DNA from 3 places in the Bradyrhizobium sp. CIR48 genome. Region 2 is predicted to be linked to each of the others. Evidence: predicted binding sites of a transcription regulator. Region 2 holds the regulator's gene; each other region holds the start of a gene.
The links. The regulator PhoB, encoded in region 2, activates phosphate uptake and scavenging genes when phosphate is short. The targets are predictions, from matches to a motif close to TGTCATNNANCTGTCAT.
Positions count from the first base shown of each region.

Region 1 (9,646 bases), on a different contig from region 2:
GCGTTCTTCAACAATTCGCTCGGATCGCTGCCGTCCTGCGGCGACAGCGAGATGCCGATCGAGACGCCGATCACGATCTGATGGTCGTCGATCTCGTAGGGCGCCGAGATGACCTCGACGAGGCGGCCGGCAAGCGATCTCGCAGCGGTTTCCTCGGAACGACCGATCTGGACCACGGCGAACTCGTCGCCGCCCAGTCGCGCCACCGTGTCGCTCTCGCCGACGGCGGCCGTCAGCCTGCGGCCGACCTCCTTCAGCAGCGCATCACCGATGGGATGACCGAGCGAGTCGTTGATGTCCTTGAAGTGATCGAGATCGAGACAAAGCACCGCGAGCTGATCGCCCGACCTGGTCCGCCGCAGTCCCTGCTCGAGCTGCTCGTGGAACAGCACGCGGTTCGGCAGGCTGGTTAGCGCATCATGGCGCGCCATGTGCGAGATCTTGGCCTGCGCCTCGAGCCATTCGGTGATGTCCTCGAAGGTCGCGACCCAGCCGCCGCCCTGCATCGGCTGGTTGACCACCCGGATGGAGCGGCCGAACCGGCTGACGATGTCGGTCGTGGTGCGCCCCTCGCGCGCGTCGGCGACGAGGCGGGCGAAGAATTGATCCGCATCGCCCTGCCACTGGCCCTTGGCCTGCTCCTCCCTGAGCACGTCGACCAGCAGGCGGCCGGTCAGCGCGATGTCGGTGCGACGGAGCATGGCGGCATAGCGCTCGTTGAACAGCATGATCTTGCCGTCTGCATCGAACATGCACAGACCCTGCGACATGTTCTCGAGCGCCGTATCCAGCACCATTTGCTGGGCGCCCAGTTCGCCCTTGGCGCGGCGGTCGAGCAGCGCAGCCACCAGCGCGATCGCGATGATCGCGACCGCGGCGCTGGCCGTGAGGAAGGACAGCGAGGCCGGCGGGATCGACAGGCCGCCGATCGCGAGCGTCGGATCAGGCGTCAGCAGCACCGCGCCCATAGCGGTGAAATGATGCGCGACGATGGCGACGGTCAGCAGGACCGTCGCGGTCAGCGCATGGAAGAGGTCGTCGCGCCGCGCGGCCACGAACAGTGCAAGTGCCGCAAAGACGATTCCTGATAGCACCGAAACGGCGACCGTGCTTCCGATCCAATTGACCCGCGCCGGTAGCTCCAGCGCCGCCATGCCGGTGTAATGCATCGCCGCGACCCCGGTGCCGACGATGGCGCCGCCGAGGGCGATCCACACCGCCCGCGAGGACGATACGGCGATGCTCAGCCCCACGAAGGTCACGGAGATCGCAAAGATCAACGACAGGATCGTCACCGGGATGTTGTAGGCGCCGGCGCCGCCCGGCCCGTAGGCGAGCATTGCGATGAAATGCGTCGCCCAGATGCCGCAGCCGCTGACGGCGGCGTCGAGGCCGAGCCAGGCCAGGCGTCCGACACCGTTGGTCGCGCGCGCCCGGTGGAACAGGCTGATCGCCGCCGCGCTGGCGAGCAGACACACCGCGCCGCCTAGCGCGACGAGCCGCCAATCGTGCTCTTCGGTGAGACAGTAGAGAACTTGATACATCGCGAGCCCCTATGGACCCGCAGTTGAACCAACAGAGGTGGACAGGTGGTAACTGGCTACGCGCCTGTTGCGGCAATGGTGAACGGAAGATGTGCCCATTCGCTCGGATTGTTCATCCTCGCGCCGGCGCACCGAGGCCGATCGCGACGGCAGCGAGCAGCAGGACGGATGCGGACACGACCAGCGACAGATGCAGCCCCGCCATGAACGCCCCCTCCGCGGCCACCAGCGAGCCGAACAGCGCGACGCCGAGGACGCTGCCGGTTTGCCGCGTCGCGTTCAGGACGCCGGCCGCGATGCCGGAGCGCGCCTTGTCGACACTGCCCAGCAAGGTCGAGGTCAGCGGCGGAACCAGCAGCCCAAGTCCGCCGCTGATCGCGATCATCTGCGCGAAGATCGCCCAATAGCTCGTATCAGCCGCGATCCACAGCAAACCGAGACAGCCGAGCGCCGACACGCTGGCACCGACCACGATGGTCGGGCACGGGCCGATGCGCTCGGCGAGGTGCGGCGCCAGCAGATTGACCGGCAGCACCGCCGCCATCATCGGCATGAAGGCGAGCCCGGTCCACCACGCCGACAGCCCGTTGATCCGCTGGAAGTACAGGCTGAGCACGAAGATGAGGCCGTAGATCGCGATATTGACGAGCAGGCCGACCAGCGAGGTCAGCGCGAACAGCCTCTGGCCGAACAGCGACAGCGGCAGCATCGGCTGCGCCGCGCGGCTCTCGCGCCAGATGAAGAGCGCGGCGAGACCTGCGGCACCGACGAAGGCTGCGATCACGGCCGGATGATCCCACCCGAGCGCACCGCCTTCGATGATGGCGCCCGCCAGTGCCCCCAATGCGCCGATCGCGGCAAGCTGGCCGGGCAGATCGATCTCGCGCGAGCGGGCCCGCGTGGTTTCGCTGGCGTAGCGCCAGCTCAGCCACAGGCCGGCGAGCCCGATCGGCAGATTGACCAGGAAAATCGCGCGCCAGCCGACCAGCGTGATCAGCGCGCCGCCGACGAAGGGGCCCGCGGTGAGCGCGAGGCTCGCGCCAGCAGCCCAGACCGCGACGGCACGGCCGCGCGCTCGCTCGTCCGGATAGGCATGATTGAGCAGCGCGAGGGAATTCGGCACCAGAATCGCCGCCGCCAGCCCCTGCACCAACCGCGCTACGATCAGCACGGTCGCATTGGGAGACAGCGCGCAGGCGAACGAAGCCGCGGTGAAGATGGCGAACCCCGCCATGAAGACGCGCTTGGCGCCGATGCGGTCGCCGAGCGCGCCTGCCGTCAGGATGAAGGCGGCAAACGCGATGGTGTAGGCGCTGACCACCCATTGCAGTTCGGCGACACCGCCGCCGAGCGTCCGGCCCATCGCATCGAGCGCGGTGTTGACGATGGTGACGTCGAGCTGCACCACGCCGTAGCCAAGGCTCATCGCGGCCAGCGTGAGCGAGGTCGCAAGAGGCGAACCGGCGCGCGACGCGCCGGTCCTGTCCTGAAAGATTTCATGTTTGATGGTGGTGGCTCGCATGCTGCACCTCGATTGCAGCCCCATGCGAAATATACGCTCTCATTGCGCAGTCATGTTTCGATAATGGACGAAGGATGGATGCTGCGGGCACTCGCCTTACAAGCGGTGTCGTGCCCGGCGCATGCGGGGATTCCAGTACGCCGCGGCTTCTCCGTATCCCATTATTGTCTCTGGAATACTGGATCGCCCGCCCCTGTGCGCAATCGCGCACTAGGCGGGCGATGACAGAGCATATGTGGCGAGAGCGCCGCACGGATAGCCGCGCGGCGCGCCCGTCGCTTTACCTTCATCAGCTCGCCGCGCGCAGATTGACCTTGCTCTCGGCGAGCGTGGTCAGCTTTTTGTCGGTCGCCTTCTCCTCCTCAAGCGTCTTGGCGAGCACGGTCGCGCAGTCATTGCGGCCGAGCTGCTTGGCCCAGGCGATCAAGCTGCCGTAGCGTACGATCTCGTAATGTTCGGCGGCCTGCGCCGCGTTGATCAGGGCGGCATCGAGCACCGCCTTGTCGGCGACCTCGCCGGCGGTCTCGTCGGCCTCCTCGATGATGCCGTCGATCGCCGGACAATCGACCGCCTTCACGGGGACGCCGTGCATCTTGAACACTTCTTCGAGCCGCGCGACGTGCTGCTTGGTTTCTTCAAGGTGCGTCAAAAAGCCCTGCTTCAGCTGCGGATCGGTGGCCTTACTGGCCATCTTCGGCAGCGCCTTGGTCAGCTGCTGCTCGGCGTAATAGATGTCCTGGAGCTGGTGCACGAACAGGTCGTTCATGGTCTTGATGTCTTTTGTGAACAGTCCCATCGTTCCGTCCTCTTCGGTTTTGTGGAACACGAAGGCAGCGGCTTGCACGAAAAGCCGCTTATTCCGCCATGTTCGGTTGCTGATGGGGCCCAACGGACACGCGGCATCGACGTTCCAAAAAGACCCGGATGGCTTGCGCTGGAACAATGCGGACGGCAGCGGCATCTGAAATGGTGTCGGCATACGAAACGCGCGGGCCGAGTCGGTTTCACGACTCATATGCTTAACGCGCCGCCGATGTGAACCGCGTATGACAAAAGTGACCGGTCCGACGCAGAACCAATTGTTGTCAAGGGCTGCACAAGCCGGTGTTTTTGCCTTAAATGAGCTGGATCATGCCCCGCGATCGATGCCTGCTTTTGGCCGTGATCGTACCCGACTGGCCAATGTCTGGCCTGGTCGGTCTTGCCCCCCGCCGGGAGGATGAATGCACGGACTGCTGCCCGCGCTGCAACGCGGCTTCAAGAGATGGATCGGCTGGCGACGGCTCGGAGTAGCCGCGAGCGTCTTCATCATCGCCTTCGCGATCACCTCGCTGGTGCGGACCCTCAAGGGCATCGATACCGGGGTCATCCTGACCGCGTTAACCGAGATTCCCCGCGGGAGCATCGGGCTGGCGGCGATCTGCGTGTTCTTTGCGTTCTGTACGCTGACCTTCTACGATTTTTTTGCACTGCGAACGATCGGCAAGAAGCACGTGCCGTACCGCATTGCGGCGCTCTCCAGCTTCACGTCCTATTCGATCGGCCACAACATCGGCGCCACGGTCTTCACCGGCGGCGCGATCCGCTTCCGGATCTATTCGGACTACGGGCTGAACGCGATCGACGTCGCCAAGATCTGCTTCCTGTCGGGCCTGACCTTCTGGCTCGGTAACATCTTCGTGCTCTCGATCGGCATGGCGATCCATCCGGATGCGGCGTCCTCGATGGATCAGCTCCCCTCCTCGATCAATCGGCTGATCGCGCTCGGCGGCCTCGCCTCGATCGGTGCCTATCTGGTCTGGCTCTGCATGGGCGAGAAGCGGCGCGAGCTCGGCCAGAAGGGCTGGAAGGTGGTGCTGCCGTCGGCGCCGCTGACGCTGGTCCAGATCCTGATCGGGGTGGTCGATCTCGGCTTCTGCGCCACGGCGATGTACCTGCTGATGCCGGCCAATCCGCCGATCGACTTCATGTCGCTGGCGGTGGTGTTCATCCTGGCGACGCTGCTCGGCTTCGCCAGCCATGCCCCCGGCTCGATCGGCGTGTTCGATGCCGCCATGCTGCTGGCGCTACCCGAATTCGGCCGCGAGCAACTTCTGGCGACGCTGCTGGTGTTCCGCCTTCTCTATTTCGTGATCCCGTTCGGCCTCGCCATCTCGATCATGGGCACGCGCGAGCTCTGGATGAACGTGGTCGAGCCCTGGCAGGAGCGGCGGCGGCTGGCGGAGGCCTGCGCGCAGGCCAATCTGCCCAAGCAGGTGACGCCGATGGAGCGCGAGCGGATACTGCGCCAGGCCAACAAGCGGTAGGCCACGATCTGGACCCGGCGGGGTTGCGGGCGGCGGAGCAATGCTCTCTTATTTCCGCCTCAACTTTGCCGTTGAAGACGCGGGCCATGATCCCTGTATTCCTTCGTACCCTTTCCGCAGGCGCCCTGTTGCTTGCCGGGATTCTGACGGCCATGCCGCCCGAGCGCGCTAGCGCTCAGGACACCGGCGCCCTGCAGATCAATTGGGAGGTGCGTAACCGCTTCCGGCTGTTCCGCGAGGAGCGCGACTTCCTGCTCCATGTCGAGAACGCCCGCAACCGCAGCATCCTGGCCGCCGAGCAATCGCTGGAGCTCCAGAGCGAGGGCCGCGGCTGGGCCCGCAACATGGTCAACCGGCTCTGCATCGACCTCCAGGGCCGGGTCAACCAGCCCTGCACCCGCGACAACACCAAGGAAAACTACCTCACCCCGATCGATCACCCCGTCACCGTCCGCCTCGTTGGCGCGGTGCCGGTCGGCGCCACCTGCGCCTGGTCGTTCGACGACGGCGACGGGCCGCAACAATCGACCTTCGACTGCGCCGAGCCGATCAATTTGCGCGTCCGCTACGGCAAGCAGACGGTCGCGACCGTCGACGTCTCGTCCGGCTCCGATCCGACCCAGCGCGTCCAGACCGAGATCCAGGTCCGCGACATCTTCGTCGCCGGCCTCGGGGACAGCATCGCCTCCGGCGAAGGCAATCCGGACCGGCCGCTGGCGCTGTCGGACGAAGGGTTTTGCTTCCGCTCCTATCTGGGCACCGCCGGCGCGCAGTACTACCGGCCGAGCCGCCACGGCTTCAAAGGCGGCCGCGCCTGCGAGGCGCCGGACACGCTCGCCAACTGGCAGCGCTACAGCGCGCTCTGGTTCAACTCGCCCTGCCACCGCTCGCTCTACAGCTACCAGACGCGCACCGCCCTCGCACTCGCGGTGCGCTACACCCACATCGCAGTGACCTACCTGCCGCTCGCCTGCACCGGTGCCAGCATCGGCGATGGGCTGCTCGGCTCGCAGCGCGCCCGCGAATGCCCGCCCGGCAAGACCGGTGTCTGCAACACCAGCGTGAACGCGCAAGTCGCCGAATTGCGCGAGGCGCTCACCGCGGCGAAGAAGCGCCAGCCCGACCGCACGCTCGACCTCGTGCTGCTCTCGGTCGGCGCCAACGACGTCTATTTCTCCGGTCTCGTTGCCGACGTGATCGTCGAGACCGCGACCGAGCGCGCGCTGTTCCGCCGCTCCGGCGTGATGGCGAGCGTCGACGATTCCCGCGATGCGTTGGCGCGCGAACTGCCGCAGAATTTCGTCAAGCTGCGCGAGGCGCTCAAGCCGCTGGTCGGCGGCGACCTCTCGCATGTCGTCTATGTCTCCTACGCCAACCCCGCGCTCGCCGACGGCGGCGTGCCCTGCCGCGGCGGCCGGGCCGGCTTCGACATCCATCCGGCCTTCAACGCCGATCCGCAGCGCCTTGCCCGCGTCTCGACCTTCGTCGACACCGAGTTCTTGCCGCAGCTGAAGGGGCTCGCCACCTGCACCCGCGGCGCGCTGTGCCGCGATCCCGAAGCCGACCGCATGACCTTCGTCGATGCGCATCAGGCGGCGTTCGCCGATCACGGCTTCTGCGCCCATTCCGGCAACGACCCCGAATTCGACCGCAGCTGCTTTGCCGAGAACGGCCAGAGCTTCAATCCAGACATCGTGAGCGCGGCGAGCCAGCCGATGCTGTGCGGCCGCGGCGCCTCGGAATACCGCGCCTATTTACCCCGCGCGCGCTGGATCCGCGATGCCAATGACAGCTATTTTGCCGCGATGACCTATCCGCAGGGATTGCCGGCGGCGAGCCAGCCGACCGACATTCACGACGCCACCTGGGGCGTGCTCTCCGCCGTCTATGGCGGCGCGGTGCATCCGAGCGCAGAAGGGCATGCGGCGATGGCGGATGCGGCGCTGCCGGCCGCGAGCGCGGTGCTTGGACTGGACGCGGTGCCGCCGGGCGTGACGCGGGGATTTCTGCCGCAGCTGTTGCCGAGCGCAAAGCAGTAGCGCGCGCGAAGACTCCTTTTGCGAGTCGTAGCCCGGATGAGCGCAGCGACATCCGGAGCCATCTCCCCGCATATCGCTTCGCTCATGCGGGCTACGCGCAACGTCCTCGCACCTCGGTGTCGCAGCCCGGCTTGACCGGGCGATCCAGTACGCCGCGACGGCAGTCTTGAATCGAGGCTGCGGCGTACTGGATTCCCCGCCTTCGCGCGGAACGACAGCGGAGTGCTTGGTGCTCGCACATCGCCATCGCTCGCACATTCACTCCGCGCCAGCATCGTTCCCCGCTACTTGCCGTTTCATCAATCCAAAAACGGTATCGATCGATACCCCCTTGAGCTTGGACACTTTGCCGCGCGCGCCTCTAGGAGTCGGATCGAGGAAACATTTCGACTTGAGGAGGCGCCTGATGAGCGCAGTGGTGTCCGCAGCGGACGTGAGAAGGTCCCGCGTCAGGCTGTTCATCGTGACCATGTTGTTCCTGGTCACCACCGTCAATTATGCCGACCGCGCCACGCTGTCGATCGCAGGCCCCGCGCTGTCCAAGGAGCTGCATCTCGATCCCGTCGCCATGGGCTGGATCTTCTCGGCGTTCGGCTGGTCCTATGTCGCGGCGCAGGTCCCGGGCGGCTGGCTGCTCGACCGCTATGGCTCGCGCCTCGTCTATGCCTTCAGCATCATCGTCTGGTCGCTGTTCACGCTGATGCAGGGCTGGGTTGGCTTCCTCAGCGCCGGCACGGCTGTTGTCGTGCTGTTCGCGCTCCGCCTCCTTGTCGGCGTCGCGGAAGCGCCCTCCTTCCCCGCCAACGCCCGCATCGTCGCGGCGTGGTTTCCGGGCAACGAGCGCGGCACCGCGTCGGCCTTCTTCAACTCGGGACAGTATTTCGCCACCGTGATCTTCGCGCCGCTGATGGGCTGGATCGCGCATGCCTATGGCTGGCGCTTCGTGTTCTTCGTGATGGGCGCGCTCGGCATCGTCATGGGCTTCGTCTGGCTCAAGACCATTTACGGCCCGAAGGAGCATCCTTCGATCAACGATGCCGAGTTCGACTACATCAAGGAAGGCGGCGCGCTGGTCGATCTCGACGCACCCAAGAACGATCAGCTGCGCGCGCGTGCGCAAGAGGCCGGCTCCGGCTGGGACCACATCCGCCAGCTGCTCTCCAACCGCATGATGCTCGGCGTCTATCTCGGCCAGTATTGCATCAACACGCTGACCTATTTCTTCCTAACCTGGTTCCCGGTCTACCTGGTCAAGGAGCGCGGCCTGTCGATCCTGCAAGCCGGCTTCGTCGCGACGCTGCCGGCGCTGTGCGGCTTCATCGGCGGCGTGCTCGGCGGCATCATTTCCGATGCGATCCTGCGCCGGACCGGCTCGCTGACCATGGCGCGCAAGATCCCGATCGTCGGCGGCATGCTGCTGTCGATGTCGATCATCGCCTGCAACTATGTCGACGGACAGGCGCTGGTGGTCGGCTTCATGGCGCTCGCCTTCTTCGGCAAGGGCATCGGTGCGCTCGGCTGGGCGGTCGTCTCCGACACCTCGCCGAGGGAAGCCGGCGGCGTCTCCGGCGGCCTGTTCAACACCTTCGGCAATTTGTCCTCGATCACCACGCCGATCGTGATCGGCTACATCCTCGCCGCGACCGGCTCGTTCAACGGCGCGCTGGTGTTCGTGGGCCTCAACGCGTTGGTGGCGGCGTTCGCCTATCTCGTCATCGTCGGCAAGATCGAGCGGGTGACGCTCAAACGTTCCTCCTGAGGGCTCCCGATGGGAGCTTGACCAGGCAACTCAACGGCGGCCCAAAAAGCCGCCGTCTTTGTTTTGGGGATGATCGATGCTAGAAGTACCGGGGAAACGCCTTATCCATCTAAGGCATGTATCGATGTTCGACCTCAACCAGCTCCGCTGTTTCGTCACGGTGGCGGAGGAACTGCATTTCGGCCGCGCCGCGACGCGGCTGAACATGACCCAGCCGCCGCTGTCCCGGCAGATCCAGGTGCTCGAGCACATCATCGATGCGCCGCTGCTCGAGCGCACCAGCCGCTCGGTGCGCCTGACGCCGGCCGGGCGTAGCTTCCTGCCGGAGGCGCGGCGCATCCTCAAGCTCGCCGAAAGCGCCTCGCAAGTCGCCCGCCGCATCGCGCTCGGCAAGACCGGCTCGCTGAAGATCGGCTTCACCGCGGCCGCGGCCTATGGCTTCCTGCCGGAACTGGTCGCGGCCTGCCGCGCAAAAC
Region 1 is NZ_JACIHG010000002.1:96,296-105,941, forward strand. It holds gene GGD66_RS06900 (EAL domain-containing protein) at 1-1,544, opposite strand, end outside; gene GGD66_RS06905 (MFS transporter) at 1,657-3,066, opposite strand; gene GGD66_RS06910 (ferritin-like domain-containing protein) at 3,356-3,862, opposite strand; gene GGD66_RS06915 (YbhN family protein) at 4,290-5,372, shown strand; gene GGD66_RS06920 (hypothetical protein) at 5,459-7,411, shown strand; gene GGD66_RS06925 (MFS transporter) at 7,818-9,170, shown strand; gene GGD66_RS06930 (LysR substrate-binding domain-containing protein) at 9,295-9,646, shown strand, end outside.
Region 1: a site for PhoB is predicted at 4,102-4,118, ahead of GGD66_RS06915 (YbhN family protein). Genes of this name have one in related genera too.

Region 2 (9,646 bases):
GCTAGGGCTGGAAGCGGATCTCGTCCCCGGCAAGGGCGGCGTTTTCCAGGTCAAGCTCGGCGACCGGATCGTCGCCAGCCGCAGCAAAGGACATTTTCCGGACGGCGACGAAATCGTCGCTGCCGTCACCGCCGCGCGGCACTGAGCCGGGGAGGGCCTTTGCGATGTCGATTGTCTGGGCCGACGATCTCGCCGGGATCGACTGGGATGCGCTATCCGAGCTCTATCGCATCGCGCCGCTCGGCAACAAGGCGCCGGCCGATCTCGCGCTGGTGTTCGGCAACAGCATGTTTCGCGCCTTCGCCAATGAGGATGGTCGCATCGTGGCTGCGGGACGCGTCCTGGCTGACGGCCGCGACTGCGCCTATCTCTGTGATATCGCCGTGCACCCGGACCGCCAGGGGCGAGGTCTCGGCCGCGACATTATCGAGCGTTTGCTTGTGCGTTGCCGCGGCCATCGCAAGATCATCCTCTACGCCGTCCCGGGCAAGGAAGGGTTTTATGAACGCCTGGGTTTCAGGCGGATGACCACGGCCATGGCGATCTTCGAGGATCAGGCCGCAGCCTATGGCCGCGGCTATTTGACCGCGCCTTGAGGCTGCGCCCGGGACCCGCGACCTTCCGGCGCATCGGACAACCCGTCGGACGGACGCCGGGATTGCCCCCTCTTTCAACAGGCGGGCGCGGTCCATAGATTGACGTCGGCTTAAGGCGTGAAGGAACATTGTGCGGCCGAAATCATCAAAACTTCATGGCACCTGCGCAGGATCGCCATGGAGATTCGCCTCAAGTCCTGCCGCCGAAGGCGCCAAACCGTGCATCAGGAGCCCGCAACCCTGCCTAAAATATTGAATGCACGTGTTTTTGTTCGAATTGGCGAATTCCACTTCGTCCCAAAACGCGCTAGTGGAGGGGCAGGGGGCATGCGCGATACCGGAGCCGGCGGCGAGGGTTCGTTGAGTGCCAGTGCGTCGTCCGCCTGTTCGCCGGCCACCCTGGCCGCTGAAGCGTTGTTCGAGGTCTAGATGCTGGAAGCCATACGCAGGGCGACGTCGTTTCTGCGCCAGAAGCAAGTCCTGCATAAGCTTGGCGTTGTGATCAGCGTCGCGGTCATCGGCATCGCTTGCTATGTGCTCTACCACATGTTGCGAGGCATCGATTTCAACGAGGTCCTCGAAGCGATCAAGAGCACCGAGCCGACCCAGATCGCGATGGCGGCGCTGTTCGTCACCGCGGGCTATTTCACCCTGACCTTCTATGACCTGTTCGCCGTGCGCGCGATCGGCCATGCCCACGTGCCCTATCGCATCAACGCGCTCGCGGCCTTCACCAGCTATTCGATCGGCCACAATGTCGGCGCATCCGTCTTCACCGGCGGCGCGGTGCGCTATCGCATCTATTCGGCCTACGGGCTGAACGCGATCGACGTCGCGAAGATCTGCTTCCTCGCCGGCCTGACCTTCTGGCTCGGCAATGCCGCCGTGCTCGGCCTCGGCATCTCCTATCATCCGGAGGCCGCCGCCTCGATCGACCAGCTGCCGCCATGGCTGAACCGGACGCTGGCGCTGATGATCATCGTCGGGCTGGTCGGCTACGTGGTCTGGGTCTGGACCCAGCCGCGCGTGGTCGGCCGCGGGCCCTGGACCGTGGTGCTGCCGGGCGGCCCGCTGACGCTGCTCCAGATCGCGATCGGCATCGTCGATCTCGGCTTCTGCGCGCTCGCGATGTACGTGCTGGTCCCGGACGAGCCCAATCTCGGCTTCGTGGTGGTCGCGGTGATCTTCGTCTCGGCCACCCTGCTCGGCTTCGCCAGCCACTCGCCCGGCGGGCTCGGGGTGTTCGACGCCGCCATGCTGGTCGGTCTCTGGCAGATGGATCGCGAGGAACTTCTGGGCGGCATGCTGCTGTTCCGCGTCCTCTATTATCTGTCGCCCTTCGTCATATCTGTAATCTTGCTGACGTTTCGCGAAGTTATCATCGGCGCACGATCGAAGCGCTTGCAGCAGGCGGCGCTCAAGCTCGACCCCGGCCCGGCGCGTGAAGCCGCTTATGTGAGAGAGCGCAGCGACAGCGGTGCCTGACGGCGCCAAGCCTTATTTGACAGGCCTTCAGACAAGCCCCAGGAGAAGTCCGCCCCGATGGCGATCGACGCCCCATCTTCTCCCTCCGCGCAGCCCTGGTCCGACCGGCTGCGGCATTCGACCGTGATCCTGATCGCCGCGGCGCTGGCGCTGTCCGTCGTCGTCTCGCTCGGCGACTTGTCGGCGCTGCACGCCGCGATCGTGTTCCTCTGTATCGCGGCGGCCGCGCTGATCCCGTGGCGGCTGCACGATCCCGCCGCCTCGCGCGACGACGTCAGGCGCATCAACCCGGTCGAGAGCGCGGCGGTGGCCGCCGTCGTCGCCGGCATGCCGGATCCCGCGGTGCTGCTCGACCGCGCCGGCCGCGTCATCCACCTCAATGCCGCCGCCGCCCAGCTCGCACCGGCGCTGCGCCGGAACGAGCTGGCCCAGTTCGCGCTGCGCTCGCCGGAGATCATCACCGCGCTGCGCGAGGCGATCGCGACCACCGAGCCGCGGCGCGCGACCTATCTCGACCACGTCCCGGTCGACCGCTGGCTGGAGCTCATGATCACGCCGGTGCCGGTGCCGACCAGCTTCGGCGGCGCCGACAAATGCATGCTGATGACCTTCCACGACCAGACGCCGCTGCGCCGGGTCGAGGAGATGCGGGCCGACTTCGTCGCCAATGCCAGCCACGAGCTGCGCACGCCGCTGGCCGCGCTGTCGGGCTTCATCGACACGCTGCAGGGCCAGGCCAAGGACGATCCCAAGGCGCGCGAGCGCTTCCTCGGCATCATGCACAACCAGGCCACCCGCATGGCGCGCCTGATCGACGATCTGTTGTCGCTGTCGCGGGTCGAGCTGTCGGCCCATGTCCGGCCCGACACCCTGGTCGACCTGCTGCCGATCATCCGCCAGGTCGCCGACGGGCTCGAGCCGCTGGCGCGCGAGCGTCAGGTCGAGGTCGAGATCCATCTGCCCGAGGGACCGGTGATGATCGCGGGCGACCGCGAGGAGCTGCTCCGCCTGTTCGAGAATTTGATCGAGAACGCGCTCAAATACGGTGCCTCCGGCGGACGCGTCATCGTGTCGCTGACCTCAGCCGCAGCCACTGATGGAACTCAGGAAATCCGGATCATGGTCCGCGATTTCGGCCCCGGCATCGCGCCCGAGCACCTGCCGCGGCTGACCGAGCGGTTCTACCGGGTCGACGTCGGCGACAGTCGCTCGCAGGGCGGCACCGGGCTCGGATTATCGCTGGTGAAACATATTCTTAACCGCCATCGCGGCCGGCTTTTGATCGAAAGCGTGCCCCGTCAGGGTGCCACTTTCACCGCCTGTTTTCCCCAGGCTAAGACTTTAGTTTAAGCCTGAAACTCCAGCGATTTCAATCGCTTGAGTGTGTCATCCGACTGTCACGAAACCTTCGTAAAAGCACAGCCGACCGCTCCTAAAGGGGCGGCGCGGGGAGCGCGATCGGGCGCGGTTGGCGCTTCGCTCCCCTGTATGGAGACCAGCATGAATTTCATCAAAACCATGGTCGCTGCCGGCTTGCTCGCCGCATCGACGACGGTGGCCTTCGCTGCCGACATCACGGGTGCCGGTGCCACCTTCCCGTTCCCGATCTATTCCAAATGGGCTGACGCCTACAAGAAGGAGACCGGTAACGGTCTGAACTACCAGTCGATCGGCTCCGGCGGCGGCATCAAGCAGATCCAGGCCAAGACCGTGACCTTCGGCGCCAGCGACGCGCCGCTCAAGGCCGAGCAGCTCGAGAAGGACGGCCTCGTCCAGTGGCCGATGGTGATGGGCGCCATCGTCCCCGTCGTCAACCTCGAGGGCGTGAAGCCCGGCGAGATGGTGTTCGACGGCGAGACGCTCGCCAGCATCTATCTCGGCAAGATCACCAAGTGGGACGACGCCGCGATCAAGAAGCTCAATCCGAACGTGAAGCTGCCCTCGGACGCCATCACCGTGGTCCGCCGCTCGGACGGTTCGGGCACCACCTTCAACTTCACCAACTACCTCTCCAAGGCCAGCGCTGACTGGAAGAGCAAGGTCGGTGAGGGCACCGCGGTCGAGTGGCCGGTCGGCGTCGGCGCCAAGGGCAATGAAGGCGTGTCGGGCAACATCAGCCAGACCAAGAACTCGATCGGCTATGTCGAGTACGCCTATGCCAAGCAGAACAAGCTGACCTACACCGGTCTCGTCAACAAGGCCGGCAAGCCGGTGCAGCCGACCGTCGAAGCCTTCCAGGCGGCCGCCTCCAACGCCGACTGGGCCAAGGCGCCCGGCTACTACGTCATCCTGACCGACCAGCCCGGCGAGAAGTCCTGGCCGATCACCGCGGCGACCTTCATCCTCATGCACAAGGACGCCACCGACAAGGCGGCCTCGCAGGAAGCCATCAAGTTCTTCCGCTGGGCCTTCAAGAGCGGCGGCAAGGCGGCTGAAGAGCTTGACTACATCCCGATGCCCGAAGGCGTCGTGACCCTGATTGAGAAGACCTGGGCTGCCGAGATCAAGAGCTAAGTAAGGCTCTCGCGTCCCGGACGCGGTGCGGCCCTGGCGATACGAAGCATCGTCCAGTGTGCCGCTTCGCGAGAGCCGGGACCCGCAAGACTTCCGCTCCGGATCGGTCATGCCGTGTCCGGAGCGCGAGACCGACAAAAAGACTGACAACAAGCGTATATTATCGGGCACAGGGGATCGGCGTGGCAGAAATGGCCGTTCAGAGCGATGTAATCGACGACGCCGGACCGTATGACCGCGCCAAGGCCTTGAGCGCGTTCAAGCTCGGCGACGTCACCTTCTACTGGATCACGCGGCTGTCCGCGATCTCGGTGCTCCTCATTCTCGGTGGCATCATCGTCTCGCTGATCGTCGGCGCGTTCCCGGCGATGAAGGAATACGGCTTCTCCTTCCTGTGGACGCAGCGCTGGGCGCCGTCGGCCGATCCGCCCGTGCTCGGCGCGCTCGGGCCGATGTACGGCACGCTCGTCACCTCCTTCATCGCGATGCTGATCGCCATTCCCGTCGGTCTCGGCATCGCGATCTTCCTCACCGAGCTCTGCCCGCAATGGCTGCGTCGCCCGATCGGCATGGCGATCGAGCTGCTCGCCGGCATTCCCTCGATCATCTACGGCATGTGGGGCTTCTTCGTGCTGGGCCCGTTCCTGGCCAATACCTTCCAGCCCTTCATGATCAGGATCTTCGACGGCGTGCCCGTGCTGGGCGCGATCTTCGCAGGTCCGCCGTCCTATCTCAGCACGTTCAACGCCGCGCTGATCCTCGCCATCATGGTGCTGCCCTTCATCACCTCGATCTCGGTCGACGTGTTCAAGACGGTGCCGCCGGTGCTGAAGGAGGCCGCCTACGGCGTCGGCTGCACCACCTGGGAAGTCGTCCGCAGCGTGGTGATCCCCTACACCCGCGTCGGCATCATCGGCGGCGTCATGCTGGCGCTGGGCCGCGCGCTCGGCGAGACCATGGCGGTGACCTTCATCATCGGCAATTCGTTCCGCATCTCCTCATCGATCTTCGCGCCGGGCACCACGATCTCGGCGGCGATCGCATCCGAGTTCGCCGAGAGCGACGGCCTGCACCAGTCCGGCCTGATCCTGCTCGGCCTCTTGCTGTTCGTGCTGACGTTCTTCGTGCTGGCCGCAGCGCGGCTGATGCTGATGCGGCTGGACAAGAAGGCGGGGAAGTAACGTCATGGCGCTCAATCCGATCTATTCGCGTCGTCGCCGCAAGGACATCGTCATCCGCGGGCTCTGCTTCGCCGCGGCCGCCTTTGGCGTCACCTGGCTCGCGCTGATCCTGGTCACGCTGCTCTTCAACGGCTTGGCCGGCCTCAATCTTCAGATCTTCGTCGCGGATACGCCGCCGCCCGGTTCGACCGAAGGCGGCCTGCGCAACGCGATCGTCGGTTCGATCATCATGACGTTGATCGGCGTCGGCATCGGCGCGCCGCTCGGCCTGTTCGCCGGCACCTACCTTGCCGAATACGGCCGCAACGACAAGCTGACCTCGGTGATCCGCTTCATCAACGACATCCTGCTCTCGGCGCCCTCGATCATCATCGGCCTGTTCATCTATGGCGCGGTGGTGGTGCCGATGCGTGGCTTCTCCGCGATCGCGGGCGCGCTCGCGCTCGCCGTCATCGTGATCCCGGTCGTGCTGCGCACCACCGAGGACATGCTGCTGCTGGTGCCGAATCCCCTGCGCGAGGCGGCCTCGGCGCTCGGCCTGCCGCGCTCGCTGGTGATCAAGCGTATCGCCTATCGTGCGGCCCGGTCGGGCCTCATCACCGGCGTGCTGCTCGCCACCGCCCGCGTCGCCGGCGAGACCGCGCCGCTGCTCTTCACCGCGCTGTCGAACCAGTTCTTCAGCCTCGGCCTGAACAAGACGATGGCCAACCTGCCGGTTACCATCAACAACTTCGTCCAGAGCCCCTACGCCTATTGGAAGCAGCTCGCCTGGAGCGGCGCGCTGCTGATCACGCTCACCGTGCTTGCCCTGAACATTGGCGCGCGCATCCTCGGCGCCGAGAGGACTGCAAAATGACCGACTTGTCCGTATCCATGAGTTCCAACGCTCATCTGGCCTCGCAACCGCTGCCGGAAGCACCGGCCAAGGTGACGGTGCGCAATCTCAATTTCTATTACGGCGAGCACCACGCGCTGAAGAACATCAACCTGACGCTCGGCGCCAACCGCGTCACGGCGTTCATCGGCCCGTCGGGCTGCGGCAAGTCGACCCTGCTGCGCATCTTCAATCGGATGTACGATCTCTATCCGGGCCAGCGCGCCACCGGCCAGCTCATGCTGGACCAGACCAACGTCCTCGATCCCAGGCTCGACCTCAATCTGCTGCGCGCCCGGGTCGGCATGGTGTTCCAGAAGCCGACGCCGTTCCCGATGACGATCTACGAGAACATCGCCTTCGGCATCCGCCTCTACGAGAAGATCTCGAAGTCCGAGATGGACGACCGCGTTGAGAAGGCGCTGCGCGGCGGCGCGCTGTGGAACGAGGTCAAGGACAAGCTCAACGCCTCCGGCCTGTCGCTCTCCGGCGGCCAGCAGCAGCGCCTGTGCATCGCCCGCACCGTCGCGGTGCGTCCTGAAGTGATTTTGTTCGACGAGCCCTGCTCGGCGCTCGATCCGATCTCGACCGCCAAGGTCGAGGAGCTGATCCAGGAACTGTCCGAGAACTACACGATCGCGATCGTCACCCACAACATGCAGCAGGCGGCGCGCGTCTCCGACAAGACCGCCTTCATGTATCTCGGCGAGCTGATCGAGTTCGACGACACCAGCAAGATCTTCACGTCGCCGAGCGACCGGCGCACGCAGGATTACATCACCGGCCGGTTCGGCTGAGGAGACGCGACATGGGTACTGAACATACCGCAAAGGCTTTCGACACCGACCTCCAGGAGCTCACCCGCCTGGTCGCCGAGATGGGCGGCATCGCCGAGCGCATGATCGTCGATTCCGTCGACGCGCTGATCCGCCGCGACGTCGCGCTCGGCCAGCGCGTCGTCACCATCGACGCCGAGCTCGACGCGCTGCAGAAGCGCATCGAGGAACGCGCGGTGCTCACCATCGCCCGCCGGCAGCCGATGGCGGTGGATCTGCGCGAGATCGTCGGCGCCATGCGCGTTGCGACCGACCTCGAGCGCATCGGCGACCTCGCCAAGAACATGGGCAAGCGCGTCGCCGCGCTGGAGACCGACTTCCATCCGCTGAAGCTGTTCCGCGGCCTGGAGCACATGACCGACCTCGTGCAGCAGCAGGTCAAGTCGGTGCTGGATGCCTATGCCGCGCATGACCTGCCGGCGGCGATGGCGGTGTGGAAGGGCGACGAGGAAGTCGACGCGATCTGCACCTCGCTGTTCCGCGAGCTCCTCACCTACATGATGGAGGATCCGCGCAACATCTCGTTCTGCATCCATCTGATGTTCTGCGCCAAGAACATCGAGCGGATCGGCGACCACGCCACCAACATCGCCGAGACCGTGTTCTACATGATCGAAGGCCAGGCGATCACCGACAAGCGGCCGAAGGGCGACATGACCACCTTCGCCACGACGGTCCCGAATACCTGAAGACTTGAAGGAGCGACGACCCGATGGGCGCACGCATTATGGTGGTTGAGGACGAGGAAGCTCTCACCGAGCTGCTTCGCTACAACCTCGAAGGCGACGGCTATGATGTCGAGACGGTCATGCGCGGCGACGACGCCGACACCCGCCTCAAGGAGCACATCCCGGACTTGATCGTGCTCGACTGGATGCTGCCGGGCCTGTCGGGCATCGAGCTGTGCCGGCGCCTGCGCACCCGGCCCGACACCAAGCAGCTGCCGATCATCATGCTCACCGCGCGCGGCGAGGAGAGCGAGCGGGTGCGGGGACTTGCGACCGGCGCCGACGACTACATCGTCAAGCCGTTCTCGGTGCCGGAGCTTTTGGCGCGCGTGAAGGGCCTGCTGCGGCGCGCCAGTCCTGAGCGGCTCGCGACAGTGCTGGCCTATGGCGACATCGAGCTCGACCGCGACAAGCGCCGCGTGGCGCGCTCGGGCCGGCCGATCGATCTCGGCCCGACCGAATATCGCCTGCTGGAGTTTTTCCTGGAGCATCCCGGCCGCGTGTTCTCGCGCGAGCAGCTGCTCGACAGCGTCTGGGGCCGCGACATCTACATCGATGAGCGCACTGTCGACGTCCATATCGGCCGCTTGCGCAAGCTGCTCAATCTCGGCCGCGAGCAGGACCCGATCCGTACCGTCCGCGGCGCTGGCTACGCGCTCGACGACCGCTTCGCGAAGGCGGAGCAGACGTAAGGTTTGCTGGCGTTGGCTTTGGCGGGCTGCCGCCGCATTCTCCGGTGTCGTCCCTGCGAAAGCAGGGACCCATAACCACAGGCAGTGGTTTGGCGAAGACTCGGAGTGACCATCTCGCGCGACAACTGCGCCTTGTGGTTATGGATCCCCGCGTTCGCGGGGATGACACCGAGTTGGTTGAGCCGTCATCGTGCGACGGCTGCCGTCGTTGCGATCAGCTAAATCCGCTCAGCGCGGACCCGGCTTCGCCGGCGCGCGCCGGCGATCCGCCGCCGGCTGATACGCCACGCGCGAGTGCTGGGCGCAGTAGGGCAGGCCGGACAGTGCCTTGCCGCCGCAGAAGAAGAAATCCGGGCTCGAGGGATCGCCGACCGGCCAGTGGCAGGTCGCCTCGTTGAGCTCGAGCAGCGACAGCCGCTGGCCCATCGGCACCACGTTGTCATAGGTGACGGGTTCAGCCTCCACCTCGACCTCGAAGGCCTGCGCCAGCGCGGTGTTGCCGCGCGCGATGGGGCGGGTCACCCGCATCATGTGCTGCGCGGGACGCGCCTTGCGCGGCCGGGGCGCTGCCGATGAAGGGCTCTTGGCGCGGCCGGACAGACCGAGCCTGTGCACTTTGCCGATCACGGCATTGCGGGTCACATTGCCGAGCTCAGCTGCGATCTGGCTGGCCGAAAGTCCGGCCTCCCAGAGCTTTTTCAGCTGCTCGACGCGATCGTCGGACCAGGTCAAAACCGTCA
Region 2 is NZ_JACIHG010000008.1:450,258-459,903, reverse strand. It holds gene GGD66_RS26045 (SelT/SelW/SelH family protein) at 1-145, shown strand, start outside; gene GGD66_RS26040 (GNAT family N-acetyltransferase) at 165-596, shown strand; gene GGD66_RS26035 (lysylphosphatidylglycerol synthase domain-containing protein) at 1,026-2,081, shown strand; gene GGD66_RS26030 (ATP-binding protein) at 2,139-3,431, shown strand; gene pstS (phosphate ABC transporter substrate-binding protein PstS) at 3,582-4,595, shown strand; gene pstC (phosphate ABC transporter permease subunit PstC) at 4,787-5,776, shown strand; gene pstA (phosphate ABC transporter permease PstA) at 5,781-6,632, shown strand; gene pstB (phosphate ABC transporter ATP-binding protein PstB) at 6,629-7,447, shown strand; gene phoU (phosphate signaling complex protein PhoU) at 7,459-8,175, shown strand; gene phoB (phosphate regulon transcriptional regulator PhoB) at 8,199-8,906, shown strand; gene GGD66_RS25995 (GcrA family cell cycle regulator) at 9,135-9,646, opposite strand, start outside.

Region 3 (9,646 bases), 160 kb from region 2:
GCGATCGGCAAGACCGGTGGCGCGCGCCGGGCCGGCGGAGACCAGATTCCAGGCGTCCGTCAGCGGCAGCACGCCGTCGGCGGCGAGGCGGAACGCTGCGAGCAGCTGCGCAGGATAATAATAGTCCGAGGCCAGCACGGAACAGAGCCCCTTGGCAATCATGTCGGAGGCCTTGGTCCAGCCAGTGTGGCTGCCGCCGCGCACGACGTTGGGCGCGCCGTAGACGATGGCGTCGCCGTGGCTTGCTGCCGCCCGCGCCGTCTCCTCGTTGATCGGAAACTCCGCGATGTCAGCGCCGAGATCGCGAAACTCCTGGCGCATCGCCGGCGTCGCATCATCGTGTGAGAGCATCCGCACCTCGGCCGCGCGCGCCGCGGCGGCCAGACGCGCAACCGAAGCCGGCACCTCGTCGGCGCGCGAGACCACGCGTTCGACCAGCCGGTCGAATTCCTCAGCTGAAAGCCCCGTGCGCTCCACCATGCGGTTGCGCTTGCGCGGCTTGGCCATGTCGGCGACGGTGCCATCCATGTGGTCGTTGAAAGCGAACAGATCGACGCGGCCCTCGGTGAGCCATTGGCTGATCTCGGCCTCGGCGTCGAGATTGTAGGTTTCGTGCCGCAGATGGAAGCGGGTGTCGGCGGCGAATTGCGGGCGCTGCCGCTCGATGGCCTCCATTAGGCCGCGCGCATTGTCGGCGCTGCGCAGGCCCGGCTCCCACGAGCAAGTCGTGGCGTGAAACACCGTGGTGATGCCGTTGCTGATCGCCTGGCGGTCGCTGTCGGCGAGCGCGACATCGATCGGGAAGTCGACGCCGGCGCGCGGCATCATCTGCCGCTCGAAAGCATCGCCATGCAGGTCAACGATGCCGGGGAGCACCAGCAGGTTGCGCGCATCGATCGCCAGCCGCGCCCGGCCCCGTGAAGCATCGATCTGGGCGATGTCCTGTCCGGACACCGCCAATGACGATTCGACGACCTCAGTGCCGATCAGGGCCCGGCCGCCTTCAAGGAAAATGTCTGTCACGCGACCGCGTTTCGTTTGCTGGTAAGGGATCTGGTCTGGGGAGTCGCCCGTGCTTCGTATGTCGCGAGAAAATCTTCAATCCCGAGCTTGCGGAAATCGGGCAGCGCTTCGCGCAATTTGTCGTGATCCCAGTCCCACCAGGCGAGCTTCGCGAGCCGTCCGGCGATCTCCTCGGAGAATCGCCGCCGCACGATGCGGGCGGGATTGCCGGCGACGATGGTGTAGGCCGGCACGTCCTTGGTGACGATGGCGCCGGCCGCGATCACCGCGCCGGTGCCGATGTTGCGGCCCGGCAGCACGATCGCGCCGTGACCGATCCAGACGTCGTGGCCGATATGGACGTGGTGCTGCCGCCGCCAGTCGAAGAACTCGGCATCGTCGCTCTCGCCGTCGAAGTAGGCGCTGGAGCGATAGGTGAAATGCGCCTGCGTCGCGCGGTGCATCGGGTGATTGCCGGGATTGATGCGCGTCATCGCCGCGATCGAGCAGAATTTTCCGACGGTGGTGTAGGTGATCTGGGAATCGTTCACGACATAAGAGTAATCGCCCATCGCGACGTCGTGCAGGATGGTGCGCGCGCCGACCTCGGTATAGGCGCCGAGCCTGGTCTCGTGCAGCTTGGCCGAGGGGTCGACGGTCGGCTGGACCGAGAGAATCTTGGCGGCCATGTTGCATCCGAAGCGCGAGGGCGGGCGTTCCTCTTCGAGCGGCTTGATGACGATGTCATGACACGGCGATGACAGGGGATGAGCTGTGTAGGATCGCCGCACCGCAACGCCCGTGTCACACAAGTGTCAAGCGCGGGCGTTAGCGGTTGGCTCCAGCTAATCTGGAGTCCCGCATGCTGGTGGTGGAAGGTCTGACGTGTCGCTTCGGCGCGAAAGCCGCGGTGGACGACGCTTCGTTTCAAATTTCCCCCGGCGGCTTCGTCGGTGTGATCGGACGGTCCGGCGCCGGCAAGTCGACGCTGCTGCGAACCATCAATCGTCTCGCGACGCCGACGCAGGGCCGCATCCTGTTTGACGGCATTGACGTCACCGCGCTGCGCGGCAAGGAGCTGCGGCAGTGGCGAGCGCGGTCGGCCATGATCTTCCAGCAGTTCAACCTGGTCGGCCGGCTCGATGTCCTCACCAACGTTCTGATGGGGCGCTTGGCGACGATGCCGGCCTGGCGCTCGCTGTCGCAAGTGTGGCCCGAGCAGGACAAGGCGCTGGCGATGTCGGCGCTCGAACAGTTCGACATCGCGTCGCTCGCCGCCCAGCGTGCCGACCAGCTTTCCGGCGGCCAGCAGCAGCGCGTCGCGATCGCGCGTGCGCTGGTGCAGCAGCCCGACATCATCCTCGCCGACGAGCCGATCGCATCGCTCGATCCGCGCAACACCAAGATCGTGATGGATGCGCTGCTGCGCATCAACAAGCATTTCGGCATCACCGTGCTCTGCAATCTGCATTCGCTGGATCTCGCCCGCAGCTATTGCGACCGCCTGATCGGCATGGCTGCGGGCCGCGTGGTGTTCGACGGCGCGCCGTCCGCGCTGACCGACCACGTCGCGCGCGAGCTCTACGATCTCGAAGCCGCCGACGTCATGGGCACCGTGCCCGTCCCGGCGCCCGAGGGCGTTCCGGCGCTCGGAACCGCCGCGGCCGCCTGAGCCGCGCCACATCTTTTGTTGCCAGTTTTGCGTCCACCGACCCCAACGGATGAAGAGGGTATCATGATCACTCGCAGATTAATTCTTGCCGGCGCCGCCGCGCTCGCGTTCACCGCCTCCGCCTCCGCCGACGATTGGAAGGCGAAATATCCCGAGCTGACCTTTGCGGTCGTCCCGGCCGAGAACGCCTCCGGCGTCACCGAGCGCTGGGCGCCTTTCGTGAACTATCTCTCCAAGGAACTGGGCGTGAAGGTCACGCTGCGCATCGCCAACGACTACGCCGCCGTCATCGAGGGCCAGCGCGCCGGCAACATCCACATCGCCAGCTACGGTTCGGCCTCGTTCGCCCGCGCCCGCCTGACCGGCGTCAAGTCCGACGCCTTCGCCAACGACATCAACGCCGACGGCTCGACCGGCTATTACTCGGTGTTCTTCGTCAAGGCGAGCAGCGCCTACAAGAAGGTCGACGATCTCAAGGGCAAGAACCTCGGCCTCGTCGATCCGAACTCGACCTCCGGCAACAACGTGCCGCGCTTCGAGCTGGACAAGATGGGCATCCCCGATGCCGACGGCTATTTCGGCAAGGTCGTCTTCACCGGCAGTCACGAGAACGCGATGCTGGCGCTGTCGCAGGGCACGGTCGACGTTGCCGCCAACCAGTGGACCAGCGACGACGATTCCACGCTGGCGCAGATGTTGACCAAGGGCATGCTGAAGAATGCCGACGGTTCGGCGATGAAGAAGGACGACTTCCGCATCATCCACAAGTCGGCGCCGATCATCAACGGCCCCTATGCCTACAATTCCGACCTGCCGGAAGACGCCAAGGCTGCCATTGCGAAAGCGTTCTTCGACGCCCCGGCCAAGGACAAGGCCGCGTTCGACCGCCTCTCCGACGGTCAGAAGAAGGGCTTTCATCCCGCCACCACCAAGGACTGGGATGGCACGATCGAGCTGATCAAGTTCGTCGATGCGCTGCGTAAGAAGAAGGCGTCCTGATCTCAGGGCGATGCAACTGGAGCCGGGTCCCTGGACCCGGCTCTTTCTTTGACGGAACTCATCTCAGGCCGATGACAACAGCGGTTTCGATCCTCCCCGAGCAGCAGCTTGCCGTGCTCAACGCCGCTTATCGCCAGGCGGTCGGGCGCAGGCGGCTCCGCCTGCTGTTGGGGATCGCGGTCTTCGCCGCCGCGCTGGCTCTCGCGGGAATCGGCGCGGAAGTGAATCTGCGCACGCTCTTCACCTATTTCGGCAATTTCATCAGCTATTTCGATCGCATCCTCACGCTCGACAACGGCCAGCGCGTCTGGACCGATGTCGGCGAATGGCTCTGGGGCTGGCGCAAATGGCTGAAGATGCTCGGCGAAACGCTGCTGATCTCCTATGTCGGCACGCTGATCGGCGCGACCTTGGCATTTTGCCTGAACTTCTTCGCCGCTGAAAACACCTCGCCCGCACCCTGGCTGCGCTTCGTCGTCCGGCGCCTGCTCGAGTTCGCCCGCACCGTTCCGGGCATCGTCTTCGCGCTGATCTTCGTGATCGCGTTCGGGCTCGGGCCGATGGCGGGTGTGCTCGCGATCGCGATCCACTCCACCGGCGCGCTCGGAAAGCTGTTCTCGGAAATCGTCGAGAACGCCGACATGAAGCCGGTCGAAGGCATCCGCTCGACCGGCGCGAGCTGGCTGTCCTGCATGCGCTTCGCCGTCGTGCCGCAGGTGACCGCGGGTTATGCGAGCTACGCGCTGCTGCGCTTCGAGATCAACGTCCGTGAAGCCTCCGTGATGGGCTTCGTCGGTGCCGGCGGCATCGGCCAGGAGCTCGTCGTCGCGATCCGCAAATTCTACTATTCGGACGTCAGCGCGATCCTGCTGACCATCATCGTCACCGTGTTCATCATCGATATCAGCACCGGTTGGCTGCGCGGCCGCCTGTTCGGCAAGGAGGCGCGGACGTGACGAGGCGGCAAACGGTCGACACGCGAGAGCTTCGCGCGCGCTATCCGGATGTGTTCGACCGGCCGGCCTCGGCGCGGCTTGCCACACCCGCGATGATCGTCGCGGCGTTCGCGATCCTCGTTTACGGCCTGGTCGATCTCGACTTCTCGCCGTCGCGCTTCTTCGCAGGTCTCAGCCAGCTCGGCTGGATCACCTTGATGATGATCCCGCCCGATCCCGGCTCCTCACTGCCGATCTATCTGAAGGCGCTCGGCGAGACGCTGTCGATCGCGCTGCTCGGCACGACGCTGGCCGCTGTGTTCGCGCTTCCGGTCAGCCTGCTCGCGGCACGCAACGTGGTGCCGTCGAAGCTCCTGCGTTTTCCTGTCCGCCGCGTCCTGGATTCGATCCGCGGTGTCGACACGCTGATCTGGGCGCTGGTGTGGATCAACGTCGTCGGGCTCGGCCCGTTCGCCGGCGTGCTCGCCATTGCGGTGTCGGATTTCGGCGCCTTCGGCAAGCTGTTCTCGGAGGCGATCGAGGGCGCCGACCAGAAGCAGGTCGAGGGCATCCGCGCCTCCGGCGGCAGTGCGCTGCACGAGATCCGTTTCGGGCTGTTGCCGCAGGTGCTGCCCGTGATCGCTGGCCAGGTGCTCTATTTCATCGAATCCAACACCCGCTCGGCCACCATCATCGGCATCGTCGGCGCCGGCGGCATCGGCCTGCAGCTCGCCGAGCAGATCCGCGTGCTGGAATGGCAGAAGGTGTCGTTCCTGATCCTGATGATCCTGGTCGCCGTCGCCGCGATCGATTTCATCTCGGGCAAGCTGCGCTTTGCGATCATTGGGCGCAGGGCCGTGGCCTGATCAAAAGTGCCGTAGGGTGGGCAAAACGCAGCGTGCCCACGATTTTTAACGATCGAGAAAGATCGTGGGCACGGCGCGAAGTGCGCCTTTGCCCATCCTACGGCTCCGGTTTCTTGGAGAGAGCCCCTACGACTCCACCAGAAACTCCACGCGCTCCGCGGCGAAGCGCGAATGCTTGGTCATCAGCGGCTTGCCGTCAAGATCGTGGTCGGTGGCATCGACCACCAGGATCGGCCGTCCGAGCGCGAGATCGAGCCGGGCCGCATCGGTGGCGTCGACGATGCCGGCGGTGATCCGGGTCGCGCCGCGGCGATAGTCGCGCACCCCGTAATGCTCCAGCAGCTTCGTCATCGAGCGCGTCGCCGCGAACACGGCACCGGCGCCGGGAAACAATTCCGCCGACAGCCATGTGGTGGAGACGCAGATCGGCGTGCGGTCGGCAAGGCGAATCGCCTCGATCCGCACCAAGGGCGCGCCGGCCTTCAATCCGAGCTCACGCGCCAGCTCGTGGGTCGCGACATCGTCGGTCGCCTCGATCAACTGACCGCGCGGCTCGCGGCCACCGGCGCCGACGATCTCGGAGAAGCGCGTGCGCGAGCGCAGGGGATAAGCGAGCTTCTGCGCTTCGACATAAGTTCCGCTGCCGCGCTCGGCGCGCACCAGGCCGCGCTCGGCAAGCGCTGCCAGCGCGCGCCGCACGGTGTGGCGGTTCACCCGATAGGTTTCGGCGATCTCCATCTCGCCCGGCAATTTGTCGCCGGCCGCGAAACGGCCGTCGGCGATGCCGCGCTCGATGCCGTCGGCAACGAGGCGCCATAGCGCGACGCCGGACGACGCAGTGTCTTGCATGCTCATATCGCCGGCCAGCCTAGCCCAGAAATCACAGCTTTGTCACGAAACAGTCATGGCGCTCCCGTATGAAGTTGTCTATTATCATAGACAACTTCAGCGCGGCAAGTTCTGTCAAAGGTTCGGTGGATCAGGTGACCCTGCACAACAACCAGCAAGCCCAGCGCCAGGCCGCCATGGCCGTGCTGGCGCACGCGGAGGCGGGCGAGATCGCCGCCCGCCTCCGCAACTTGGCGCTCCCGGCACATCAGGATTTGCGCGCGCCCGAAAACGGTCTCGTCATGCTGCGCGGCCGGGTCGGCGGCGACGGCGCGCCGTTCAATCTCGGTGAAGCCACGGTGTCGCGCGCCGCGGTGCGGCTTGCGAGCGGCGAGGTGGGATTCGGCTACACGCTCGGGCGCGACGGCGAGAAAGCGCGGCTGATCGCTTTGTGCGACGCCCTGGTGCAGTCGAGGGATTTTGGCGGAGTGGTGGAGCGGGACGTTATCGCCCCGTTGCGTGAACAGCTTATGGCTGGCCGCAAGCAGGCGGCGGCTGAGACCGCTGCGACGAAGGTTGATTTCTACACCATGGTGCGCGGTGAGGGGTGAGATCATGACCACGATTGCGGAACTGCCGCCGGGCTTCGCCGACAAGGTGCTGTCGGCGCAATCGACCTTTCGCTCGGTCATGGACGCGATGGCGCGGCCGGGCTCGGTCCAGCGCATCGTACCGGGGGCGGGGGCGCCCGACAGGATGATGCGCGGCACGGCCGCGATCGCGCTGACGCTGTTCGACCACGACACGCCGCTCTGGCTCGACGCGCGGCTGGCGGAGAGCCCGAACGTGGTGAAATGGCTGAAGTTTCACACCGGCGCGCCCGTGGTGCAGGATTCCTCGATCGCGAGTTTTGCGCTGATCAGCGACGGCGGTGCGCTGCCGCCGCTCGAACGCTTCGCGCTCGGAACCAGCGAATATCCGGATCGGTCCACCACGGTGATCCTGCAGGTCGATAGCCTCGACTCCGGACGGAGCTTCGAGCTGCGCGGTCCCGGCATCGACGGCGCCGCCATGCTCAATGCGTCGATCAAGCCGTTCGATCTGTTCGAGCGTATGCACATCAACGAGGCGCTGTTTCCGCGCGGCATCGATGTGGTGCTGGTGGCCGATGATGCCGTGGTCGCGATCCCCCGCACCACGCGAATCGTGAGCAAGGGAAGCTAGAAGCATGTATGTCGCAGTCAAAGGCGGCGAACGCGCCATCGAGAACGCCCATCGCCTGCTCGCAGGCAAGCGGCGCGGCGACCGAGGCGTTCCGGAGGTCACGCTCGACCAGATCTCGGAGCAGCTTGGCCTCGCCGTGGACCGCGTCATGAGCGAAGGCTCGCTCTATGATCGCGAGCTCGCGGCCCTCGCGATCAAGCAGGCGCGCGGCGATTTGATCGAGGCGATCTTCCTGGTTCGCGCCTTCCGCGCCACGATGCCGCGTTTCGGCGCGAGCGAGCCGGTCGACACCGGTGCGATGCGCGTGCAGCGGCGGGTGTCCTCGACCTTCAAGGATATTCCCGGCGGCCAGATCCTCGGGCCGACCTTCGACTACACCCATCGCCTGCTCGATCCCGCGCTCGCGCAAGGCTTCGTGCCGGAGGCGCCGGCAACGGCGGAGGCCTCGACGGCGCCGACGCCGCGCGTGACCGACATCCTCGGCCGCGACGGGCTGATCGAATCCTCGCCGCAGGCCGAGGAGGGCGCGAGCGTCGGCGACCTCACCCGCGAGCCGCTGAACTTCCCTGCGGACCGTGATTTGCGCCTTCAGAATCTCGCACGCGGTGACGAAGGATTCTTGCTGGCGATGGGCTATTCCACCCAGCGCGGCTATGGCCGCAACCATCCCTTCGCCGGCGAGATCCGCTTCGGCGAGGTCGAGGTGGAATTTTCGGCGGAAGATGTCGGCTTCGCCGTGCCGCTCGGTTCGATCGAGCTCACCGAGTGCCAGATGGTCAACCAGTTCAAGGGCTCCGCGACGGAAGCGCCGTGCTTCACCCGCGGCTATGGCCTCGCCTTCGGCCAGAGCGAGCGCAAGACCATGTCGATGGCCCTGGTCGACCGCGCGTTGCGCGCCCGCGAGCTCGGCGAGGAGGCACTCGCCCCCGCGCAAGATGAAGAATTCGTGATGTCGCATTCGGACAATGTCCAGGCCACCGGCTTCGTCGAGCATCTGAAGCTGCCGCATTATGTCGACTTCCAGTCCGAGCTCGGCCTGCTCCGCAAGCTGCGCAAGGAATTCACTGACGCCCAGGCGCCTGATGCCATGAAGGAGGCCGCGGAATGAACGCGCCCGCCTACAATTTCGCCTATCTCGACGAGCAGACCAAGCGGATGATCCGCCGTGCGATCCTGAAGGCGATCGCGATTCCCGGTTATCAGGTGCCGTTCGCCAGCCGCGAGATGCCGATGCCCTATGGCTGGGGCACCGGCGGCGTGCAGGTCACCGCCGCGATCCTCGGTCCCGCCGACGTGCTGAAGGTGATCGACCAGGGCTCCGACGACACCACGAACGCGATCTCGATCCGGAAATTCTTCGCCAAGACCGCGGGCGTTGCCACGACGACCGCAACTGACGAAGCGACGGTGATCCAGACCCGCCACCGCATCCCCGAGGCGACGCTGCACGCAAACCAGGTGCTGGTCTATCAGGTGCCGATCCCGGAGCCGCTGCGTTTCCTCGAGCCGCGCGAGACCGAGACGCGGCGGATGCATGCGCTGGCCGAATACGGCCTGATGCATGTGAAGCTCTATGAGGACATCGCCCGCTTCGGCCACATCGCCACCGCCTACGCCTATCCGGTCAAGGTCAACGCGCGCTACGTGATGGATCCGTCGCCGACGCCGAAATTCGACAATCCCAAGATGGACAATTGCCCGGCGTTGCAATTGTTCGGCGCCGGCCGCGAGAAGCGCATCTATGCGATCCCGCCTTACACGAAGGTGGTGTCGCTCGATTTCGAGGATCATCCGTTCGAGCCCTATCGCTTCAACGCGCCCTGCGCGCTGTGCGGCGCGGAGAATTCCTATCTCGACGAGATCGTCACCGACGACAAGGGCGGACGGATGTTCGTGTGCTCGGACACTGACTATTGCGAGAGCCGCCAGGCCGCCGGCCATCACGGCAGCCTCAGCGCCGCGCCGTACAAGGAGAAGGCGCAGGAGACGTCAAATGGCTGATCAAGACCTGCTCGACAACGACGAGCCGCTGCTGATCGCAAAATCCCTCAGCAAATCCTTCGGCCGCATCAAAGCCTGCCGCGACGTCTCGTTCTCGCTCTATCCCGGCGAGGTGGTGG
Region 3 is NZ_JACIHG010000008.1:289,238-298,883, reverse strand. It holds gene GGD66_RS25270 (alpha-D-ribose 1-methylphosphonate 5-triphosphate diphosphatase) at 1-1,023, opposite strand, end outside; gene GGD66_RS25265 (chloramphenicol acetyltransferase) at 1,020-1,691, opposite strand; gene phnC (phosphonate ABC transporter ATP-binding protein) at 1,865-2,674, shown strand; gene phnD (phosphonate ABC transporter substrate-binding protein) at 2,738-3,673, shown strand; gene phnE (phosphonate ABC transporter, permease protein PhnE) at 3,745-4,629, shown strand; gene phnE (phosphonate ABC transporter, permease protein PhnE) at 4,626-5,474, shown strand; gene phnF (phosphonate metabolism transcriptional regulator PhnF) at 5,601-6,329, opposite strand; gene phnG (phosphonate C-P lyase system protein PhnG) at 6,449-6,913, shown strand; gene phnH (phosphonate C-P lyase system protein PhnH) at 6,918-7,526, shown strand; gene GGD66_RS25225 (carbon-phosphorus lyase complex subunit PhnI) at 7,531-8,634, shown strand; gene GGD66_RS25220 (alpha-D-ribose 1-methylphosphonate 5-phosphate C-P-lyase PhnJ) at 8,631-9,527, shown strand; gene phnK (phosphonate C-P lyase system protein PhnK) at 9,520-9,646, shown strand, end outside.
Region 3: a site for PhoB is predicted at 1,738-1,754, ahead of phnC (phosphonate ABC transporter ATP-binding protein). Genes of this name have one in related genera too.